2 regions of the uncultured Maritalea sp. genome follow, and region 2 is predicted to be linked to the other one. Evidence: predicted binding sites of a transcription regulator. Region 2 holds the regulator's gene; the other holds the start of a gene.

Region 1 (10,134 bases), on a different contig from region 2:
TTTCGAAAGTTGATCCGGACGATATTTTTTCTCGTCGCATCCCGGAAATGGGTCGCGAACTAAGCGCCATTGTTTCCGCCACCGAAGTGGCCACAAATTCGATTATGAACATCGCTGAGCAGGTGATGGACGCGGATAAATCTGATCCAGAGGCTTACGCCAAATTTGTTGAGCAACATATGTTGGCCATTTTTGAAGCTTGTACGTTTCAAGACCTCACGGGGCAGCGGGTGACGCGCGTCATTCAAACCGTCGAGGTGATTGAAGAACGCATTGGCGTTTTGTGCCGCATGATTGAGAACAATCAGATCACCCCCAACGCGCCAAAAATAAGCGAAACTGAAAAGCGAAACCGCGCGCGATTGGTCAAGGGGCCAGCCAATAAGGGCGAAGGCATTGATCAAGACGCTGTGGACGCCATGTTCTAGGCTCTGTTTGTTACCATTCCAGAAAAGGGCAATAGCCCACCACTTTGGCGCCCGTTGGCGCCAATAGTTTTTGGATCTGCATCTCATCAGGCGCGTATAGATCACCCAAATCTTGCGCGTGGATTGATCCGGACACGAAAAGAAAGCCCGCCCCAATAAGCGCCGCGCCCGTGGCGTCGGTTCTGGCGCTATCTCCAATGGCGAGGACCTTTTGATCCTTGAGTGCAATATTGCGGCTCGCAAGTGCCAATTGGCTGGCTTTTTCGTAAATCGGGGTGAACGGCTTGCCCGCCATGATCACTTCGCCGCCTGCTTCTTGATAAACATCGGCCAATGCACCACCGCAATAGATCAATTGATCGCCAATTTCGACAAATTTGTCCGGGTTGGCGCAAATGAAGGGCAGGCCCCTCGCCTTCCAATCGAGGACTTCTTGATCATAATCATGCGGCGTACGGCCATATTCCAGATCAGAACAAATAATGGCTTCGGCCTCGTCGAGCGAGCCGAAATGCACTTCAATGCCGTCAAAAAGCCCATCGTCGCTCTGCGGCCCTAATCGATAGATGGTTTTACCGTGATAATCTGCGATCAGATCGCGGGTGACTTCGCCAGAACTCACCAATCCGTCGAACGCGCCTTGAGGCACGCCCATTGCCAGCAATTCACTTTCAATTTCGGCTGATGGCCGTGGCGCGTTGGTGACCAAAATCACAGCGCCGCCGGTTTTGCGAAAGTTTTGTAAAGCCACAACCGCTTTGGGGTGCACGCGCTCGCCATTGTGCAGCACGCCCCAAACGTCACAAAAAATCACGTTGAAATCGGTATGAACGGCATCAAGGCCACGCCGGCGAATAGACGTTGTCATTTTTGAGCAATACCTTTTTGTGAATTAGCGCGTGGCGCTGCGTTTTGACGATTTTTCCGATGCTAAATCTGGCCGCACGGGGGAAGGCTGAGCGATATGTTTGCCTTGCGCATAAGGAATTTTATCGTCGAGTAATTCTAAGACATGGTCCTCGCTTGTGACATTGTCCATGATAAGGCCAATGCCAAATCGTTCCACATAGTCGGCAAGGTCAGCCCGATGAAAATCCGTAAAATCGAGCGGATTGTTGATGAATGCTTGCGCATCAGCTTTCACAAATTTGACGCCCCGCTCCGACATCGCTTGGAACGTAAGCCGCAAAGAACGCACATTGTCCAGGCAGATTCCAGCCCCGGCCCGTACCAGCTCAGCCAAAGATTTTTTGTCAGAGGCGTTCAAAGCGTCAAATGTCGCTTCAGATAAGGTCAGCATCAGACTGGCTGAAACAGCACGATTTGAGGCCAATAGGCCCGCCATGGTGCTACAGTTTTCTTTATCCCGTAACAGGGCAAGAGAAATAGGCACAAATAGATTTGTTGGATCGCCAGTAATGTTGGCACGATGCACAATATTGGCCGCTTGGCGGATCAACAATTGCTCGAGTTCGGCAATTGTGCCGGTGTTGTCTTCATAATGCAAAAAATCTTCAGCTTCATGCAACACACCATCATCAGTGCGTAGTTTTGGCATCAATTCATAGCCCAGCGTGCGCCGCTGTGGCAGCGATACGATCGGTTGCAAGAATTGCTCGATCTCATTATTCGCCAAAGCGTGCTGAACTGCCTCGATGGGCACAACAGGGCCATTATCAATAAATTCAAATCCGCCGCCGCGTCCGCTGTCCTCGTCGCCCTTGTATCTGTAGTCAGCCGAATTTTTGTTTGACCCGGCCACACCAGCGGCTTGGGCTTCTTCCATTTCCGCCACTGCTTCTGCGAGCTGGCGCACCACGGTGCCCAAAACAGATACATCGGCTTCAAGATTATCCGTTCGGTCTTTCATATTTAAACCGGACAAGAAGCTGACTTGATCGCTAAGCATTTCAGAGGTTTTTGCAACGTTTGAAAGTTGCCGGGCAATGGATTCGGTTTGATTAACCAAATAGGTTTCGGTACGGCGCCGAAACAAAGCTTCAATAAACACAAAACTGGCAAGCAACGCCACGATGGTTACAAGGAACGACTCGATCACCGTAAAGCCGAGCGCAAAATAGGTCGTTATCCCTATGCTCAGGCAGGCCACAGCCAAAAAAAACAAAACGATCGCACGCAAGACTATTCGTTCCCTTATTAACGAGAATCCGTCATTCCCTTGTCATAGCATTTCAAAGCCCGCCTTCAAAGAGGGGCATTTCGGGCTAAGTTTGGCACATTCACAAACTATTTTTCAATTATGCGGCAGTTGCAAACACTTTGTTTACCCTATTCCTAAAGAATTGAGGCAAGCAAGAATGCGAAAAGAAGACCCAGAATCGGGAGTAATGCCATAATGCCTGTCGCAAATGGCTTATCATGTCCTACCCAAGTTCTCGTCATTGATCGTGACAATTTGGTCCAAAACGAGTGTTTTGCACACCTTTCCAAGGATTGGGGGGATGATGTACCTTGTGCACATGTGACCAGTGGACGGGCCGCCCTTTGCGCCCTCAAAGCCAACGAATTTGACATTGTTATCTGTGACTTAGACACGCTTTGCGACCTTGATCCAAACGCCGAAGCTGCGCTGTTGCGCATCACCAGCCAAGCACCGGGCGCACTTGTTTTGGCATTGTCTGATGGTGGTTCTGTTTCTATGGCCGTTGCGGCCATGCGTTCAGGTGCCCATGACTATTTTGCAAAACCTGTCTCGGCGGCCACCATGTTTGAGCGTTTGGATGAATTATCTGTACGTCACGGCAAACGCCGCCAATTCACACCGCCAAAGTCAAATGGCGAAAATGTGGATTTTGAAGGATTCGTCGGCACTTCTGCTGAAATGCAGGTCATCTATGAGCAAATTGGCCGCATTGCTCCCTCCGCAGCTCCAGTTTTCATCACGGGTGAAAGCGGAACTGGCAAGGAAGTATGTGCCGAAGCTCTACATGCGCGCTCACCGCGCAAAGAAGGACGCTTTATTGCCATCAACTGTGGGGCGATCCCACGCGACTTGATGGAAACCGAACTGTTTGGTGTGGCAAAAGGTGCCTTTACTGGAGCGATGGAAGATCGCGAAGGCGCAGCAGAAATCGCCAACGGCGGCACTTTGTTCCTTGATGAAATCGGTGAACTCGATTTGAGCCTGCAGGCCAAGCTGTTACGCTTTTTGCAAACCCGCTCGATCAACCGCGTGGGCGAAGCTTTGCCGCGTGAACTGGATGTGCGCATTATTTGCGCCACCAACCGCAACCCCATGCAAATGATTGCGGAAAAGCAGTTCCGCGAAGATTTGTTTTACCGTTTGCACGTTTTACCCATTCATTTGCCCCCATTACGCCAGCGCCCTGCGGATATTATGCCCATCGCTGAAAAATTCTTGACGCAATATGCGCAAGAAGAAGGCAAACAGTTTATTGGTTTTGACCGTGAAACTGCCGATCAATTTATGGATCGAGAATGGCCAGGCAATGTGCGCCAAATTCAAAACCTTATTCGCCGTATCGTTGTGATGCACGATGGGGAATTGGTGACGTCCCGCATGGTGCGTTTGGCCGATGTAGAAGCCAATGCGGCCATGGCTGTTGCGCCCGTGCCAAACACACACATTCCAAACCGTCACGCCCAATCTGTTGGCGAACAAATGCTGCCCTTATGGAAGCAAGAGCAAAAGATAATTGAAGATGCGCTCGCCGCATTTGGTGGCAATATTTCACAGGCCGCTGCTGCGCTTGAGATCAGCCCTTCAACGATCTATCGCAAAAAGCTGTCTTGGGAAAAACTGGAAGCACAGGAACGCAGCGCCGCGTAGGTGCTTATGCCAATCCCACCTAGTCTAAGATTTGGCTCAGCCACCGGCGATGATTATGAGCGGCTTGTTGACATTCGTTTGATCACAATGCGCCCGAGCCTAGAGGCGCTTGGGCGGTTTGACCCCGTTCGGGCTCGCAAACGGTTCGCGGGGGAATTTCAGCCTGAGTGCACAACGCTTGTGTTTGATGAAGACAAGCTGATCGGCTGTTACGCCATTATCCCAAAACAAGATCAACTATATTTGGGTCATTTCTATTTGCTGCCTGATTATCAAGGTCAAGGCATTGGCAAGATTTTGCTTGAACGCGCAATAGATGTTGCTGACAAAGCGCAAAAGGACATTGTTCTGATTGTTCTAAACCAAAGCCCGGCGCAAGCATTTTATGCCAAATTTGGCTTTACGGTTGCGAGCAGCGACGAAGTTGAAACCATAATGATGCGCCCTACAAATGCAGGTTTGCCACGTCCACAGTCAGATACTCAATCTTAATCGGCGCGCCACTTTCGGCCTTGAACTCTATCAAGACATCACGCATCCCAATTTGCCAATTGTGTGGCGGGTAGATCACAAATTCTGCCTCTGGCCCGCTCATTTCAATCTGGCCAATATTCTCGCCATCGAGCAGCAGGTTAACCGTTTCGGGGCCATCGTTTGCCGCGCGCGACAATTTGCCTTTCAACTCCGCAATCTGAGTACGGGGCAGCATTGCAAATTCAACAATGTCAGCTTCTAACTTTTTGAATTCCCGATCAACGCGTAGGCTGTGCCCTTTATATATGCGGATCGGGTTCATGGCTGGCGCGCCATTGCGCATCAGCACAACCTCGCCAACCCGCTCCACCGATTCAAAGACTTTTGATAGGTCATCCATAACAGTTGCATCATCGTGCAATACTGCCGCCACATAAGCGTCATCGCCTTGATGTTTTGTCAGATATATGTTGAACGCAATATTTCTTGGATCATCGCTTAAACAAGCAAGAGGCAGTGTGCCACGCACCACATTGTCGATCATGCCACATTCAGTCCAAAAATACCCGGCAATGAACGTGTTCTCTTTTTCAAAAACACCTTCGGCTTCAAAGAAATCTTCAAGCTCCTGCCAGCGCAACGCGCCGTTGGTGGGGTCTTCGCCCGGGGGGAAATAATCCCGCGCCCATCCGGTAATTGTATGCGAAATGAGCGCTGTCATCACAACAAAGCTTAGCAGCGCTCCAACGGCCAACCAACCCAGAACCAGCTTGCGATGTTTGTCCCACAAGATTGCTGAACTTGCGCCCAAGATCGGGAACAACATCATATAACCAGGCGCTTGCCAGTGAAAATGAAACTGGGTGTCAGACCATGCGGCCACAGCTGTGAAAAACAAAATAGGTCCATGCGCAAGCATAACAAAGAAGAAGCTCATGCCGCTTTGGGTCTTTATAGGATAAGCGGCCGTGGGTCCCTTGAATAGGGATTTGGCCCCAACCCAAAGCGCTGGCAGCGCTATCCAAGGGGTCATATAAATCAGCTGCCCACCGATCATGCGCAACAACCATTCTGGGCGGAACTGGTCACCCAGCGCACGACCACCTTGAAAGGCAAACGAGGCCATATCGTTTTGTAGGTTCCAGATCAAAACCGGGAGCGAAATGATGACTGCAACTGCAAAAGCCAAATATGGTCCAGGATGCAAGACCCACTTTCGCGCATCTTTGTTGAACAGTGCAAACAGCCCTGCCCCATAGACCAAAAACACAGCGTGATATTTGGTCATAAAGGTCAAACCAAGCACAAGGCCAACAAGCAACCAGCTCTTGATACCAGTGCGCTTTTGGGGGCCAAAGAAGATATCCAAGAGCAACCACACAGCAACCAACCACAAGAGGGTCAACGGCGCTTCGGGCTGCATCCAAGATCCGATGGAGAGCGTGAACAATATGGGGATGTTGGCAATGATTGCGGTGAATAGGCCTGCGCGTTCGGAATGAAAGCGCGCCCCGATGCGATAGAACATCCAGGTGGCGCCTGAGAACATCAAAACAAAGGGCAGACGCAAAGTTATTGGCGCTTCGCTGCCGGTCAGTGTTTTGGTGAGCCAAATCACCCACAGAAAGACCGGAGGTTGATCAAAGTAACTCAGGTGCAGTTGCCGGGCGGAGCTGAGATAATAGGCTTCACCGATCACCAGATCGATGGCCCATGCCCCCCACAGCCGGTAAATCGTGGTGGCGACAATCAACCAAATGACAGCATTTCTAATTTGCCCTTGGGGGGCTCTTATGCGGTGCCGTAATTCTTGTGCGCCCGTTTGCATATTACTTGATGCGCCACGTGAATATGCGGGTCATGGCGTAATTGAACACCATGCTGATCAAGATGCCGGCAATTGCCGCCACGTAAAAGAGCGAGTTCTTTTCAAAGATAAAAGCGGCAACCGATACGTTGGCAATCGCAGGGATTGCGCACACGGCATAAAAGCTTAAAAGCCCGCGCCAATACTTTGGGCCGCGTAGCTGCTGATTTGCGTAGGTGAGGATATTGTTGAGGTGGAAATTGGATGTCATCGCCACCAAGGTGGCAAACAATTGAGCGTTGGTAAAGTTGAACCCAAACAGGCTGCTGGCGAGCGTTAGCGCCACCAAATGCACCACCACGCCAAATGCACCAACCAGCGCGAAGAGCAAAAAGCTCACCGGCAATAGCCCGCCGGTCATTTTTGATAAGGCAAGACCAAAAAACTGGACCGCAACAAGCGGGCTCATTTTGCTTTCACCGTCATGTCGCGCGCGGAACTTAAAGCCGACTTCACCAATATCTAATGGCGATCCCATATTGCGGGCGGTGGCGATAATATCGAGGAGGATCTTAAAGCCTTCGCTCGAGAGTTTTGGTGCCACATGCTCGAACCGTTCACGCTTCAGCATGAAAAACCCGGTCATTGGGTCGGTGATTTTTGTGCCCGTTACCAAATTGGCGATCCAATTGGCCACGTTTGACCCCATTTCGCGGAATTTGGTCAAACCCTCTTCAGCAGTTTGCCCACCATAAAAGCGAGAGGCCAGCACCAGGTCTTTGCCACCAGCAACCATTTCAAACATTTGAGGCAGCACCGTTTCGTCGTGCTGCAAATCTGCGTCCATCACCGCAACAATAGGCGCATTGCTTGAAGCCATGCCTTCAACGCAGGCTGAAGATAGGCCGCGCCGCCCGATCCGCTTGATGCAATGCACATAGGATTTGGACTTACCCAATTCTTTTACGACATCCGCGGTGCCGTCTGGGCTATTGTCATCAACAAAGGTGATCTCCCATTGGATATCGGCCAAAACACCCTCGAGCTTTTCCACCAACAAAGCGACATTTCCCGCTTCATTAAAGGTTGGGACCACAAGCGAAAGCTGTGGCTCAATTTTTGTGTTTGCGGATTGGCTTTGCGTTTCGCTGGTGCGATCCATCAGGTCACTCTTGGTCAATATACGGCGGTTTTGGGGGAACAGTCCCCATTTATCGCGCAAAGGCTTAACCGGGTGCGCTCAAAAAGGCAATTGCTGAGCAAACTAAACCACGCTTGCACGAAAGATATCCTCGGGCAAAGTGCTTTCTTGGCACTGCTGAGCGCGGGTTTTGCAAGGGTTCTTTAAAAATCTGATTAAAAAGTTTGTTTGCTTATCCTTGACTCTGTGCGGGGGGCTTACTATTTGTGTGACGCTGGTTGTTAGCACTCACCAACCAAGAGTGCTAACGACCTTTGTTTTTGACTTAACAGATAACAATTTGAAGGAACGAGCATGAGCTTCCGTCCACTTCACGACCGAGTAGTCGTACGTCGTGTCGATTCTGAAGAAAAAACTTCAGGCGGCATCATTATTCCAGACACAGCTAAAGAAAAACCTTCTGAAGGCGTTATCGTTTCTGTTGGCCCGGGCGCCCGCGACGAAGATGGCAAGCACATCACGCCAGACGTTAAAGCCAACGACCGTGTGCTTTTCGGCAAATGGTCTGGCACAGAAGTTAAGATCGACGGTGAAGACCTGTTGATCATGAAAGAAAGCGACATCATGGGCGTGATTGAAGGCTAATCCGAGCCTTTTCTAATCCCCCATTTTTCTACATCTCTAAGGAGCAAACTGAATGTCTGCTAAAGAAGTAAAATTCGGCACCGATGCCCGCGATAAGATGCTTAAGGGCGTCAACATCCTTGCAAACGCTGTAAAAGTTACATTGGGCCCAAAAGGCCGTAATGTTGTTATCGACAAGTCTTTTGGCGCACCACGCATCACCAAAGATGGTGTTTCTGTTGCTAAAGAAATCGAACTTGAAGATAAGTTTGAAAACATGGGCGCGCAAATGGTGCGTTCTGTGGCTTCAAAAACCAACGATGTTGCTGGTGACGGCACAACAACTGCGACAGTTTTGGCGCAATCAATTGTTGTTGAAGGCGTGAAATTGGTTGCCGCTGGCATGAACCCAATGGACCTTAAGCGCGGCATCGATTTGGCTGTAACTGAAGTTATTGCCAATCTTGCAAAAGCAAAGAAAAACATTTCGACAAGCGAAGAAGTTGCTCAAGTGGGCACAATCTCTGCTAACGGCGAAGCGTTTATCGGCGAAGAAATTGCACGCGCAATGGAAAAAGTCGGCAACGAAGGCGTTATCACTGTTGAAGAAGCTAAAACTTCTGAAACAACTGTTGATGTTGTTGAAGGCATGCAGTTCGACCGTGGTTACCTTTCTCCGTATTTTGCTACAAATACAGAAAAAATGACTGCAGAACTTGAAGACCCATACATCTTGTTGTTCGAGAAAAAACTCTCAAACCTACAAGCTATGTTGCCGATCCTTGAAGCTGTTGTTCAGTCTTCACGTCCACTTCTTATCATTGCTGAAGATGTTGAAGGCGAAGCGCTTGCAACTTTGGTTGTGAACCGTTTGCGGGGTGGCCTTAAAGTTGCAGCTGTTAAAGCTCCTGGCTTTGGTGATCGTCGTAAAGCAATGCTTGAAGACATCGCGATTTTGACTGGTGGTCAAGTGATCTCAGAAGATCTTGGCATCAAGCTTGAAACAGTTACTTTGGACATGTTGGGCACTGCAAAGCGCGTTGACATTACTAAAGAAACAACAACCATCATTGATGGTGCGGGCACAAAAGACGACATCGAAGGTCGCGTTGGTCAAATCAAAGCTCAGATCGAAGACACTTCTTCTGACTATGACCGCGAAAAACTTCAAGAGCGTTTGGCTAAACTTGCTGGCGGCGTTGCTGTTATCAAAGTTGGCGGCGCAACCGAAGTTGAAGTTAAAGAACGCAAAGACCGCGTTGACGATGCATTGAACGCAACACGCGCTGCGGTTGAAGAAGGCATTGTTGCTGGTGGTGGCGTTGCTCTACTTCGCGCTTCATCTGCTCTAACTGTTAAAGGCGCAAATGCTGATCAAGATGCTGGCATCAAGATCGTTCAGCGCGCGCTTCAAGCTCCTATCCGTCAGATCGCTACAAACTCTGGTGACGAAGCTTCTGTTGTTGTTGGCAAAGTTCTCGAAAACGCTTCAGAAACTTACGGCTACAACGCACAAACATCTGAGTATGGCGACATGATCCAAATGGGCATCATCGATCCTGTTAAAGTTGTGCGCACAGCACTTCAAGACGCTGCGTCTGTTTCTTCATTGTTGATCACAACCGAAGCTATGGTTGCTGAAATTCCACAAGAAAAAGCAGCCGGTGGCGGCGCACCTGATATGGGTGGCATGGGCGGCATGGGTGGTATGGGCTTCTAAGCTCTGCACTCAAAACGTATTGTGAAATTAGGGCGGCCTTTGGGTCGCCCTTTTTTTCGCGCCGCCGTTGGTCGCTACGCTCCCGACCCCGGCACCCCCGCCGATTGGTCCCAACACCGATGCTGAGCA
Region 2 (13,888 bases):
CTTTAGACAGAACATCGCGCAAATGCGAAAGTGCCATAATGCCGGCAAGGGCGCCACTGGACACAGAGGCAATGCCAAAAGTGGCTTTAGAAAATGCGCCAAGTTTTTGATGGTGCACCCAATCAATTGTGTTCTTCAACAGGGGCGTTAGTGAACCATTATACTCAGGTGATGCGATGAATACCGCATCGGTATTCGCCAAGAGATTGGCCAGTTTTAAAGCACAAGCGGGTTGCTGTTCGGCTGGCAAATCTTCGTTGAACAAGGGCATGTCAAAATTGGCGAGATCCAAATAGGCCGCATCTGCGCCACGTTCGCGCAAATGGCGCACCATCATATGCGCCAATTGTGCATTATATGAATCATTGCGTATCGATCCAGAGATCGCCAGAATTTTCGTCATTGATTGCCCCTATCCATTTTATGACGGATCAGATCAGCTTTCAGATGACAACCCGCAAATCAAAACCACGCTTAATCCTTGCGGGCGTGCTCGCTCAATCCTTCAAATAGGCCTTTGATCTTCTTGAAAAAGCCCGCGGAGGTTGGATTGGTTTCTTTGGTTGTGATCTCGTCAAATTCTTCAAGCAATTCGCGTTGCCGTTTGCTCAGGTTCTGCGGTGTTTCCACATCCATTTGAATGTAAAGATCACCCATTTGCTGCGACCGCAAAACTGGCATGCCTTTGCCCTTAAGGCGAACACGTTGTCCAGCTTGTGTACCTTGAGGCACTTTCACTTTCGCGCGGCCTCCGCCCAAAGCAGGCACCTCAAACTCGCCACCAAGCGCGGCAGTGGTCATTGAAATGGGGACCCGACAGAAAAGGTCAGCACCATCGCGCTGGAACAAATCATGAGGCTTGATAGAAACGAAAATATAAAGGTCACCCGAAGGTCCGCCGCGCATCCCCGCTTCCCCTTCGCTTGAAAGGCGAATGCGGGTGCCATCTTCAATGCCCTTTGGCACATCAACAGACAATGAGCGAGATTCTTGTCGGCGTCCCTGGCCCGAACAATCGGTACAAGGTTGGTCCATTGTTTCGCCACGACCATGGCATTGTGGGCAGGTGCGCTCAATGGTGAAAAAGCCCTGAGCTGCGCGCACTTTGCCGTGTCCTTGGCAAGTGCCACATGTTGAAAAACCTGTGCCAGGTTTGGCCCCATGTCCTTCGCACGTATCGCAACTCACCATCGAAGGCACGTCGATATCAACGGTTTGCCCTTCAAAGGCCTCTTCTAGCGATATTTCAAGGTTATAGCGCAAATCAGAGCCGCGCATCGCAGAGCTGCGTTCGCGTCTTCCCCCACCTTGGCCGCCCATGAAGTCGCCAAAGATATCCTCAAAAATGTCAGACATGGATGAAGAAAAATCGGCGCCAAATCCGTTTTGTCCGCCACCATTTTGAAAGGCGGCATGGCCAAATCGGTCGTAGGCTGCGCGCTTTTGCGCGTCTTTGAGCGTGTCATACGCTTCAGAAACTTCTTTAAATGATGCTTCGGCAGCATCGTCCCCAGGGTTTTTATCTGGGTGATATTTCATCGCTAATTTGCGATAGGCTGATTTAAGGGTCTTGTCATCCGCTTCGCGGGCAACCCCTAGCACATCGTAGAAATCTTTTTTGGACATGGCGCTGGTGCTCCAAAATTGGTGCCCCGAGATCGTTGGCGGGACCCGCTTGCAAACATACAAGCTGCCCCGCCAATCAAGATCGGTTTGTTCAGTTAAGACTTATGACTTTTGGTCTTCGTCTTTAACTTCTTCAAAGTCAGCATCAACAACGTCATCGTCGGCTGCTGGTTCACCACCATCAAACTCGTCGCTGTCGCCTTCTTGACTTGCCTGATACATGGCTTCACCAAGTTTCATAGAGCTTTGAGCCAATGCTGTGGTCTTTTCTTTGATTAGATCCGCATCATCGCCTTCCAGCGCTGATTTGAGTTCTTCCAAAGCAACTTCGATAACTTCGCGTGTGCCTTCGTCGACTTTGTCGCCATGCTCTTTCAATGAGCTTTCTGTTGAGTGGACCAAAGCCTCGCCTTGGTTTTTCGCTTCAACAGATTCGCGCTTTTTAACGTCGGCATCAGCATTTGCTTCCGCATCTTTCACCATGGCTTCGATCTCTTCATCTGAAAGACCACCAGAAGCTTGGATTCGGATTTGTTGCTCTTTGCCAGTACCTTTGTCTTTCGCCGACACATTCACGATGCCGTTGGCGTCAATATCAAAAGTAACTTCAACTTGGGGAACACCGCGCGGTGCTGGCGGAATGCCAACCAAGTCAAATTGGCCAAGAACCTTGTTGTCCGCAGCCATTTCCCGCTCACCTTGAGAAACCCGAATGGTCACCGCAGACTGATTGTCTTCAGCTGTTGAGAACACTTGGCTTTTCTTGGTTGGGATCGTTGTGTTGCGATCGATCAAGCGGGTAAATACGCCGCCCAATGTTTCAATACCCAAAGACAATGGTGTTACGTCCAAAAGAAGAACGTCTTTAACGTCGCCTTGCAACACACCAGCCTGAATAGCAGCACCTGCAGCCACAACTTCATCAGGGTTCACACCCTTATGTGGCTCTTTGCCGAAGAACTCTTTAACGACTTCTTGGATTTTTGGCATACGGGTCATACCGCCAACCAATACCACTTCGTCGATTTCGCCAGCTGAAATGCCTGCGTCTTTCAACGCCGCTTTACAAGGCTCAATCGTACGCTTGATGAAATCTTCAACCAACTGCTCAAGCTTTGCGCGTGTCAGTTTAAGTTGAAGGTGTTTCGGGCCAGATTGGTCAGCCGTAATAAACGGCAAGTTGACTTCGGTTTGTGTAGCTGAAGACAATTCGATTTTTGCTTTTTCAGCTGCTTCTTTCAAACGCTGCAACGCAAGCTTATCGCCACGAAGGTCGATGCCGTTTTCGCGTTTAAATTCGTCCGCCAAATAATCAACCAAGCGCATATCAAAATCTTCACCGCCAAGGAAAGTATCCCCGTTGGTTGATTTTACTTCAAAAACACCATCGCCGATTTCAAGAATCGAAACGTCGAATGTACCACCACCAAGGTCGTACACTGCAATGATGCCTGCTTCTTGTTTGTCCAAACCATAAGCAAGAGCCGCAGCTGTAGGCTCGTTGATGATCCGCAAAACTTCAAGACCCGCAATTTTGCCCGCATCTTTTGTGGCTTGGCGCTGGCTGTCGTTAAAGTACGCAGGAACGGTAATAACGGCCTGAGTTACCGGCTCGCCCAAATAGCTTTCCGCTGTTTCCTTCATTTTTTGAAGGATCATGGCTGAAATTTGTGAAGGGGAGTATTTCTCACCCTTTGCTTCAACCCATGCATCGCCGCTATCAGCTTTGACGATTTTGTAAGGAACTAGATCTTTATCTTTTTTCACCATCGGATCGTCGAAACGACGGCCGATCAAACGTTTGATCGCAAAAAGAGTATCTTCCGGGTTGGTTACAGCTTGGCGTTTCGCTGGCTGTCCAACCAAACGGTCGTCGTCTGTGAACGCGACCATTGAAGGTGTTGTACGCGCACCTTCTGCGTTTTCAACGATTTTTGGCTCGGCCCCGTCCATAATCGCAATACACGAGTTGGTGGTACCAAGGTCAATTCCAATTACTTTACCCATTTATAAAACCTCTTTGTTGGCAGACCCTTTGTCTGACCCCGTTTCCAGCAGTCTTTCACCGGCATAAAAGCCGTTCGGATCCCTCATATTCATGTTTCAGGCACCGCCGTGCCCAATCCACTTGTTGATCGGTATATAGGAAGCAACAAATTGGGCTTCAAGCATCAAAGACAAGATTCTTTGAAACCGGCTCTTAGACCTTTGTTGCATCTCTTAATCGATCAATGTGCTTGCGAATAATTTGGACCGTAAAGAACAAGCGCGGTTATATAGACGTGATTGATTTAAAAAGCGACAGGAAAAAACAAAAAAACATGCGAATTTTCCCCGGCCAACTCGCCAAAACCGAGCAAGTGGAACTCCTCAAGCACATTGAAAATGCACTAGAAATCGCCCCGCTTTTCACCCCCACCATGCCAAGAACAGGTAAGGCCTTTTCGGTGCGCATGTCCAATCTTGGTGAGTTGGGTTGGGTTTCAGATCAACAAAAAGGCTACCGATATCAAGCACTGCACCCAACAACCAACAAACCTTGGCCCCAGATGCCCACCATGTTGTGCGACCTCTGGCATGAACTGACCGGCTATCCTGCTCCACCTGAAGCTTGTTTGATCAACTATTATGCCCCAAGCGCCAAAATGGGTCTGCATCAAGACAAGGATGAAGACGATCTTGATGCCCCGGTATTGTCCATTTCCCTTGGCGACCGCGCGCGGTTTCGGCTTGGGGGCACGACGCGTGGCGGCAAAACATCGTCATTTGACATTAGTTCAGGCGATGCGCTGGTGTTGGAAAAGGACACGCGGCTCGCCTTTCATGGCATTGACAAGATTTATCCAAATAGCTCTGAATTGCTTGCATCTAGCGCTGTGTTCCAAGACGGCGGACGGGTGAATTTGACCCTAAGGCGGGTCACAAAATCGAAATCAATTTAGCAAGATTTGTACAAAGCGGTTTGCTAGAATATTGAGAGAACAATATCGCAACAAATAGTGGGATGGACCAATGAAACATGAGCGCAAGGGAACATGCCTTTGTGGGGCAGTGGAAATTAGTGTCAACGCAAATGCCACCAAAATCGGAGCGTGCCATTGCACTATTTGCCGGCGCTTGAGCGGCGGATCGGCGTTCCTGGCTCTGCATGGTGACGACAAGCTTGAAGCAACGGGCGCCGAGCATATTGGGCGCTATAGGTCCTCAGATTGGGCAGAGCGTGGGTTCTGCACAAAATGCGGCACCCCATTATTCTACCACCTAACGGTAGGCACCATGGAGCATTTCTATTCTGCGGGTCTTTTTCAAGAAGATGATGCGGATTTTAGAGTGGTGCAGGAGATATTTGTTGAACAAAAGCCTGACTATTATGCTTTCTCAGATGAAAATAGCGAACGCAAAACCGCAGAACAGGTTTTTGCAGAGGCGAATGAGTAATAAAAAAAACCGGCGGAAAACCGCCGGTTTAAAACCTTAGAAAACGGATCGAACAGATTAAACTGAGCGATCCAAATTTTCGCCCGTTTCTGCGGCGTCATCACCATTGTTGATGGGCACAACCTTTGGGCCACCTTTGGCAACACCAACCATGGCGGGGCGCAATACGCGTTCGCCGATCACATAACCAGCTTGCATAACTTCCATCACGGTGTTTTCCGCTACATCGCTATTTGGAATTTCAAACATGGCTTGGTGAAAATTCGGGTCAAACTTTTCGCCTTTTGGCTCAAGTTTGGTAATGCCGTTTTTCTCAAGCAACCGGTGCATTTCGCGTTCGGTCATTTCAACACCCTCGATCAAGGATTTGAACGGACCTTCCGCTTCATCTTTGGCTTCTTGTGCCATAGTCATCAATGCACGTGACAGGTTGTCAGTTGCGGTAAGCATGTCACGAGCAAAGTTTGCCATTGCGTATTGACGGGCATCTTTGACATCGCGCTCGGTACGTTTGCGCAGATTTTCCATCTCCGCAACAGCGCGCAACAACCGATCTTTAAGCTTGGCGTTTTCAGCCTCAAGGACTTGTGTTTGAGACGCCGCTTCCTGTTCGCCCGCAGCATTTTCTTGAGCCTGATCTTCGTCTAGCTCAGTTTGATTTGCTTCGTTTTGGAACTCTTCGTCACTCATTATGTCGTTTCGCTTGTCTATTTAGTGAAATTGTTGCCCCGGATATCGACCATTGAACGTGAAATTTCAAGCACTCAAATCAATTGAACATGAAATTTGCGTCAAACACTGCGTTTGTTGATCAGTTTGGAGACCACATGGGCGGTATAGTCCACTGCCGGTACAATCTTGGCGTAATTAAGTCGTGTTGGTCCGATGACCCCCACAATTCCAACCACATTGGCGTTGTGGTCGCGATAGGGCGAAAGGATCACAGACGAGCCAGAAAGCGAGAACAATTTGTTCTCAGAACCAATAAATATCCGCACCCCATCCGCATCGTGGGTGTCACTCAACAGATCGATGATTGATTTTTTTGATTCCAACTCGTCAAACAGTTGGCGTACCCGATCAAGCTCTTCGCTTGCCATGGTGTCTGCAATCAAATTGGCACGGCCGCGCACAATCAAGGTTGGGGTTTCATCGCCCCGAGGTTCAGACAGCGTGGCAAGGCCTTCGTCGACCAATTGTTTGGTTAGCGCATCCAACTCAGATTGATGGGCAATATGTTGGGCTTGCAGCATCGAGCGCACTTCGCGCAAGGTGCGCCCAACAATGTGGTGGGATAAGAAATTGCTCGCTTTGGTCAATTCGCTCGCCGTCAGCCCGGGCGGGATGGAAAACACCCGATTTTCCACATGCCCATCTTCACCCACCAAAACAGCCATCGCCAATTCAGCGTCAAGGCGCACAAATTCAATATGTTTGAGAACAATGTCGGCTTTTGGAGCCAACACCAAGCCAGCACCATGTGACAAACCTGAAAGAACTTGGCTGGCTTGGGCCAATACATCTTCGATTTTTTCATGCTGGGTGACGCCATCAATATGTTTTTCGATGTTGCGGCGCTCTTCTGCGCCCATTGCGCCAACTTCCAGCATGGCATCAACAAAGAACCGCAGCCCTGCCTGAGTTGGAGCGCGCCCTGCAGATGTATGCGGCGCAGCGATAAGGCCCAAATCTTCAAGATCAGCCATCACGTTGCGCACGGAAGCCGCTGAAAGGCTTTCCTCCAGCGCGCGCGATAATTGTCGCGAGCCCACGGGCTCTCCCGTTTCAATGAACCGCTCCACAAGGCGTTTGAAAATGCCTTGCGAACGTTCATTGAGAACCGACAAAAAATCTTGATTGATAGGTGGTGTGCTCAAAACAGCCTCGTTAAACCAAACTCTATTCCTATTTATGCGCAATTTCTTGGATCGCCAAGCGATTAGCCGTTCAAATTTTTCGCAAAAATCATCAAAAGCAGCGCTTTACCCTTGAAGTTGGCTGCAATTTCAGCCAAGCAAAGCCACAAGATAAGGGCATTACAAAAGGGGAACCCTATGCGGCCGTCAAAACGCGCAACTGACCAAATGCGCGATGTTACCATTGAGCGCCATGTTTCTTCTCACGCAGAAGGATCATGCATGATCTCGTTTGGTGGCACCAAAGTATTGTGCACCGCAAGCGTTGAAACCAATTTGCCACCCTGGCGTCGGGGCCAAGGTTTGGGATGGGTTACCGCAGAATATGGCATGTTGCCCCGCTCAACAGGTCAGCGCATGCGCCGCGAAGCAACCGCGGGCAAACAATCTGGCCGCACCCAAGAAATTCAGCGCCTTATCGGACGGTCTTTGCGCGCAGTGGTCGACATGAAAGCATTGGGCGAAAACCAAATCACGGTGGATTGTGATGTGATCGAAGCGGATGGTGGCACGCGCACAGCCGCGATTACCGGTGCATTTGTGGCTATGAGTGACGCGCTGTCATGGATGCGCGAACGCGACCTTGTTGGTGACAATGTGGTCAGCGATCATTTGGCGGCTATTTCTTGCGGCATCTACAAAGGCCAACCGGTGCTTGATTTGGACTATGACGAAGATAGTGCGGCAGAAACTGATGCAAATTTTGTGATGACTGGTTCCGGCGGCTTTGTTGAAATTCAAGGCACCGCAGAAGAGAGCCCATTTTCTGCCGACGAATTGGCAAAATTGATTGGTTTGGCGCAAAAAGGCGTCAATGAGTTGGTTGCACTGCAAAAAGCGGCGTTAAAGGACTAATATGCGCAAGCTGCAAAAAGGCCAAAAACTGGTTGTTGCCACCCATAATGAGGGCAAGGTACGCGAATTCCGCACGCTTTTAGAACCATTTGGGTTGGAATTGGTGTCTGCTGGCGAATTGGGGCTGCCCGAGCCAGAAGAAACCGGTACAACGTACGAAGAAAACGCCAAGATCAAAGCCTTGGCGGCAACCAAAGCCTCAAGTCTTTGGGCGCTGTCTGACGATTCAGGTCTAAGCGTTTACGCCCTTGATGGTGACCCTGGCATTTATTCAGCGCGTTGGGCAGGACCAAACAAGAATTTTGACGATGCAATGGTCAAGGTTCACACCTCTTTGATGGAAAAAGGTGCAATGGCGCCGGGTAAACGCACAGCCGCTTTTGTAGCGGTTTTGTGCCTGGCCAACCCCGAAGGCGAAACAATATGCTTTGAGGGGCGAGCTGAAGGCACATTAGTATGGCCCCCACGCGGCACGTCTGGCTTTGGTTATGATCCCATGTTCCAGCCCGATGGGCACATGCGCACTTTTGGTGAAATGAGCGAAAGCGAAAAACACGCTTGGTCTAAAGACAAAATTGGACTTTCGCATCGCTCGCGTGCGTTTTCTTTGTTTGTGAAGGACTGTTGCCCTGACGATTGAGCCGGATCTTTTTGGCGTCTATGTGCATTGGCCGTTTTGCGCGGCCAAATGCCCTTATTGTGACTTCAATTCTCATGTGCATCGCGGTCCCTTTGACGAAGAGGCCTTTGTTGAGAACTATCTCACCGAGATCAGCCAAACAGCTGAATTGGTGCCGGGTCGGACTGTACGCTCGATCTTTTTCGGTGGGGGAACGCCTTCCCTAATGCAGCCCCAATCGGTTGAAAAAATCATCAATGCGATTTCCACCAAATGGCAATTATCCAACGACGTTGAAATCACCCTAGAAGCCAATCCCACAAGCGTGGAACGAGAAAAGTTCCAAGCCATTCGCTTGGCAGGCGTTAACCGGGTATCGCTCGGGGTACAGTCTTTGCGCGCCGAGCCACTAGCTGCGCTCGGGCGTTTGCATTCAGTCGAAGACGCAAAAGCGGCGGTCAAACTGGCCCAGTCGATATTTGATCGGGTCAGCTACGATTTAATCTATGCCCGCCCCAACCAAACTTTGGACGAATGGCGCGAAGAATTGAACGAAGCGCTGGATTTAGCCCGGGAACATATCTCGCTTTATGCACTGACCATTGAATCGGGCACCCGCTATTATGACCTGTTTCATGCCGGTAAGTTGAATATGCCCGGCCCCGAATTGTCAGCTGACTTTTATGAATTGACCCAAGAAATCTGCGATGCGCGTGGTTTACCGGCCTATGAGATTTCAAATCACGCCGCGCCGGGCGAAGAAAGCCGCCACAATCTAACCTATTGGCAATATGGCGAATATGCGGGCATCGGCCCAGGCGCACATGGACGTTTATTGATTGAAGGTAAGCGCCACGCCACCGCCACTGAGCGCATGCCATTCAAATGGGCTGAATATGTAAGTGCAAAAGGCGATGGGTTCGTTGAGTTTGAGGCCCTAAGTCGCGGCGAGCAATCAGACGAATATTTGCTGATGGGTTTGCGCCTTAAAACCGGCATTTCTCCAGCTCGTTTTGAAGCGCTTGCGGGGCAAAAACTGCGCCAAGAACAAATCGACCACCTCACCGGGATTGGTTTTGTCGAAATGCTGGAAGATGGCAACTTAAGGGTCACCGATAAAGGTTGGCCCGTGCTTGACGCTGTTGTGGCAGATCTTGCGGCCTAAGGGGTAAACCCCTTAGGGCATCTTCGCCCCGTCAACGATCCGGCTGCCATCTATTACCACTTGCTTCACCACCAAAGCATGTTGGTTTGTGCCATTGTCAAAGAACCGGAACACCCCATCTTGGCCTGCAAATCCACTTGGACGTGTTAGCTGATTGCGATCATAGCGTGGTGTTGCATTGGCTAGGGACGAGGAGTTTGCCAGCAATATGGATGTATAGGCAAAGGTTGCCATTGGGTGTGGCGCCACCCCATAAATGGCTTCATATTCTGGCTTCAAACGTTCATAACCGGCACCATCCACCGCGGGAAAAAAGGCACCCGTTAAGAAAGGCGTTTGAGAAACTTTAACGTCGCCATCCCAGTCAGCCGAGCCAATAATTGTAATGTCAGACTTTTCAATTTGTGCGCTTTCAAGCAGCACTGCAATTGAAGGGGCAGTTGCCCGGTCAGGCAAAAAGATCGCGTCAACCGTACCCGAAATCAAAAATGGCACCAATTGCTCAACAGCTGTGCGCGCTTCTTCTTCATTCGAGAATTGGTAAATCCCGTGGATTGCCGCGCCCGTTTCTGAGGCAGCAACACGGAATGCGCCCTCTTGGATTTGCCCAAAGTCGGTGCGCGGCACGATGGCGGCAAAATTCTTCCGGCCAAAATTCTGGGCATATTTGATTGAGCGCAAAACTTCAGATTCAGGCAAGACGTTCAACAAATAGATACCGGGGGCGGACGCGCCTGAATTGTTGGAGTAGCCAATCAAGGGAATGCCCGCCGCTCGCGCAACGCTGCCTGCTGCCCGCACGCCGTCGGCTCTAAGTGGCCCAAGTATCAGACTTGCGCCTTCACTCACAGCCTGTGTGGCAAGCGCCTTGGCCGTTACCGCAGAACCACCTGTGTCTTTGACCACCACTTGGATATTGGAAGCGAACTGGTTGTTTGATTTGATTTTGTCAATTGCCATTTTGGCACCATTGCGGATCGAAATGCCCACAGTGCCCAAGCCGCCTTCAGCACTCAAAGGCGTCAACAAAACCACACGTACTGGCCCATCGCCTAGGGTTTCGCCACTGGCTGGGGGTAGATTGCCTTGCAGCACTGGTTTTTGCTGGTTGTTGGATAGGTTGGACGGGCCAAAATTGAAATCGGGTGTGCAGGCAAAAAGCCCAACCGCCGCAAGAAGACTTGCTGCCAATTTGGCGCCGCCCGCCAAAGGTTTCAAGTTGAATGCCAACATCGCTAAAGTACCCCAGTTTATTTTTTGCCGCTTATTGTGCTCTTGGTCTTACGCCAAAATACGCAATTGCTCCAATAGCTATACAAAACAGGCTGCAAAGCTTAAAGAGTCAATTGAACAAATATTTGGACAATGAGCAGATTTCATGGCGGAACATCAATTTCTTATATCTGGTCATGCATTTGTAGCGCCCAAGCTCGAGCCAGCCCTATATTTGGTTTCCACCCCGATTGGTAACCTCAAAGATATCTCCGTTCGGGCGCTGGAAACCTTGGCGGGCGCTGAATTGATCCTTTGTGAGGACACGCGCACTTCCGCCAAGCTGTTAAACGCCTACGGCATAAAGACCCAAAAGGCATCGCTGCACGAACATAATGAAATGGCCCAAGCGCAAAATATTGTGGATGAGGTAAAATCAGGCAAAGCCATTTGCTTGATATCAGATGCGGGCACCCCGCTGATTTCTGATCCAGGCTTCCCCTTGGTTCGAATGGCCGCTGAAGAAACCATTTCTATTATCGCCATTCCCGGCGCATCTGCTGTATTGAGCGCGTTGGCGGTGAGCGGCCTACCAACGGATAGTTTTAGCTTTTTTGGCTTTTTGCCGCCCAAACAAGCCGCGCGCATAAGTAGGTTAGAAGAGCTTAAAACCCATCAACCAACATTGATTTTTTATGAATCACCCAAACGCACCAGCGCCACCTTGAGCGCTCTGGCGCAAGTGTTTGGCTCTGACCGGCAAGTTGTTGTGGCGCGTGAACTGACAAAGCGTTTTGAAACGCTTTATCGGGGCACAGCGGGCGAGTTGGCCGATGAATTTGCTGGTGAAACGGTAAAAGGCGAAGTGGTGATCTTGGTGGCCGGCGCAAGCAAACTGGCACAGGTTGACCCCGATCAATGGCGGGCAGTGCTGAAAACTTTGATGGAAGAAATGCCCCTGCGCGGAGCAGTGGACAAAGTTGCCGCAGACTTTGATTTGAAACGGAAGCAAGTCTATCAAATAGCGCTTGAGCTGAAAAATGCCGAATAGCTCAAAACGCACAAAAGCTGAGCATTTTGGCCGCAAAGGTGAATTTTGGGCAAAGATATTTTTGTCACTCAAAGGCTTTCGCGTCATTGACCAGAGATTTAGAGCACGAGGCGGTGAAATTGATCTCATTGCAAAACGCGGCGAAATGCTTGTGTTTGTTGAGGTGAAAGCCCGGCGCAAGCAAGAGCATTTGGGCGAAGCTTTTGAAGCGGTACGCAAAGACAGGATCATCTCTGCAGCTCAATATTGGCTTTCTCAAAACCCACAATATCAGACCCGAACAATAAGATTTGATGTGATCGGCCTTGCACCTTTATTCTGGCCTGTGCATATCGTTGACGCGTTTCAAACAAATTGAATGGATAAAGGCTTTATGGCAACGGCGAAAAAACTCAAAATTGGCGTGCAAATGGACCCAATTGAAAGCATCAACCCCGTTGGTGACAGCAGCTTTGCCATGATGCTTGAAGCCCAAGCGCGCGGTCATGAGGTCTTTTATTATCTACCCGCCACGCTGGCGCTTGAAAACAATGTGGTCAGCGCTGAGGTTTTCCCAATCAAAGTGATGGACGACACGAAGAATTGGTTCGAACTGGGCGCAGGTCAAATCACTGACCTGTCAGAATTGGATGTGATTTTGCTGCGCCAAGATCCCCCGTTCGACATGAATTACATCACCACCACCCATTTGTTGGAGCGTTTGCACCCCAAAACACTAGTGGTGAATGCACCTGAACCTGTGCGCAATGCCCCTGAAAAAATTCTGGTCACTGAATTTCCAGATCTTATGCCGCCAACTCTGGTCACCCGTGATCGGTCCCGGATCGTTAAATTCCGCGAAACCCACGGCGATATCATCGTCAAACCCCTGTTTGGCAATGGGGGAGCAGGCGTATTTTTGCTGCGCGAAAACGACCAAAACCTGGTTTCATTGCTCGAAATGTTTGAGGATAGTTTTCCCGAACCCTTCATGATCCAGAAATATCTACCCGATGTCAGAAAAGGCGATAAACGCATTATCATTATTGATGGCGTACCCGTTGCGGGGCTTAATCGCATACCCGCAGAAGGCGAAGCGCGCTCCAACATGCATGTGGGCGGTCGCCCTGAATTTGTTGAACTCACCCCCCGTGATCTTGAAATCTGCGCAAAAATTGCTCCAGCGCTTAAGCAACGTGATTTCATTTTTGTCGGCATTGACGTGATCGGCGATTATATTACCGAAATCAATGTGACTTCGCCAACAGGTATTCGTGAGATCAAGCGCTTTGGCGGGCCTGACATTGCGGTGTTGATTCTCGACGCTATTGAAAAGCGGCGCTAAACCGCTAGAGTGCCCTCATGCCGCTAGACACCTTTTTGATTGCCCTCACTACCTATTTTGCCACCATTGGTCCGGCAGATATTGTGGTGTTGTTTGCGGCGTTGACCGCAGGTGCATCGGCAAAAGAGCGCCGCGCCATGGCGCTCAAAGGCACAGTAATCGGTGGTTTGGTGCTTTTGTTCTTCGCACTGTTCGGCGAAGCGATATTGCACATTTTTGGCATTGGTCTGCCTGCTTTGCGCGCAGCGGGCGGTATTTTGTTGCTTTTGATCTCCATTGATATGGTGTTCGCGCGCGATTCTAGCGCCACATCTACCACCGACGAGGAAAATGCAGAAGCCGCGTCCAGCAACGATATTTCGGTATTTCCACTGGCTACGCCCCTTATTGCTGGGCCTGGTGCGATCGGGGCGACGATCCTTTTAATCGCCGATGCATCTGGCGATCATGCTCGGCAAGCTGCAGTTGTGGGCGGGTTGATGACCATTCTTATGGCCACTTACCTGTTGTTGCTTGGTGCGACCCAGCTGCAAAAGATCCTTGGCGTGACCATTTTGCATGTGGTGTCTCGGGTTGTGGGTGTTTTACTGGCGGCCCTGTCCGTTCAGTTCATCTTTGATGGTATTCGCACCTCGGGTCTTATCCCCGGTCTCACATAAAAGACTGATTGTCACTAAACCGG

What was found. Region 2 encodes HrcA, which represses chaperone genes, less so after heat shock. Its sites were predicted from a motif close to GTTAGCACTCNCNNNNNGNGAGTGCTAAC; they were not measured.
Region 1: Q0231_RS06905 (co-chaperone GroES) is a predicted target of HrcA. The motif match lies at 7,942-7,970, and genes of this name have one in related genera.

The regions. Positions count from the first base shown of each region.
Region 1 covers NZ_CAKZPW010000164.1:1,348-11,481, reverse strand. Annotated here, with positions in the region: partial or broken gene Q0231_RS06940 (protein phosphatase CheZ) at 1-428, shown strand, start outside; gene Q0231_RS06935 (TIGR01459 family HAD-type hydrolase) at 439-1,296, opposite strand; gene Q0231_RS06930 (EAL domain-containing protein) at 1,321-2,568, opposite strand; gene Q0231_RS06925 (sigma-54 dependent transcriptional regulator) at 2,785-4,239, shown strand; gene Q0231_RS06920 (GNAT family N-acetyltransferase) at 4,246-4,731, shown strand; gene Q0231_RS06915 (glycosyltransferase family 39 protein) at 4,685-6,541, opposite strand; gene Q0231_RS06910 (glycosyltransferase family 2 protein) at 6,543-7,682, opposite strand; gene Q0231_RS06905 (co-chaperone GroES) at 8,016-8,306, shown strand; gene groL (chaperonin GroEL) at 8,359-10,005, shown strand.
Region 2 covers NZ_CAKZPW010000304.1:2,724-16,611, reverse strand. Annotated here, with positions in the region: gene Q0231_RS12535 (NADPH-dependent FMN reductase) at 1-403, opposite strand, end outside; gene dnaJ (molecular chaperone DnaJ) at 475-1,626, opposite strand; gene dnaK (molecular chaperone DnaK) at 1,729-3,633, opposite strand; gene Q0231_RS12520 (alpha-ketoglutarate-dependent dioxygenase AlkB) at 3,948-4,568, shown strand; gene Q0231_RS12515 (GFA family protein) at 4,639-5,064, shown strand; gene grpE (nucleotide exchange factor GrpE) at 5,122-5,754, opposite strand; gene hrcA (heat-inducible transcriptional repressor HrcA) at 5,856-6,941, opposite strand; gene rph (ribonuclease PH) at 7,119-7,835, shown strand; gene rdgB (RdgB/HAM1 family non-canonical purine NTP pyrophosphatase) at 7,837-8,475, shown strand; gene hemW (radical SAM family heme chaperone HemW) at 8,465-9,619, shown strand; gene Q0231_RS12485 (penicillin-binding protein activator) at 9,632-10,852, opposite strand; gene rsmI (16S rRNA (cytidine(1402)-2'-O)-methyltransferase) at 10,998-11,882, shown strand; gene Q0231_RS12475 (YraN family protein) at 11,872-12,240, shown strand; gene gshB (glutathione synthase) at 12,256-13,206, shown strand; gene Q0231_RS12465 (MarC family protein) at 13,224-13,865, shown strand.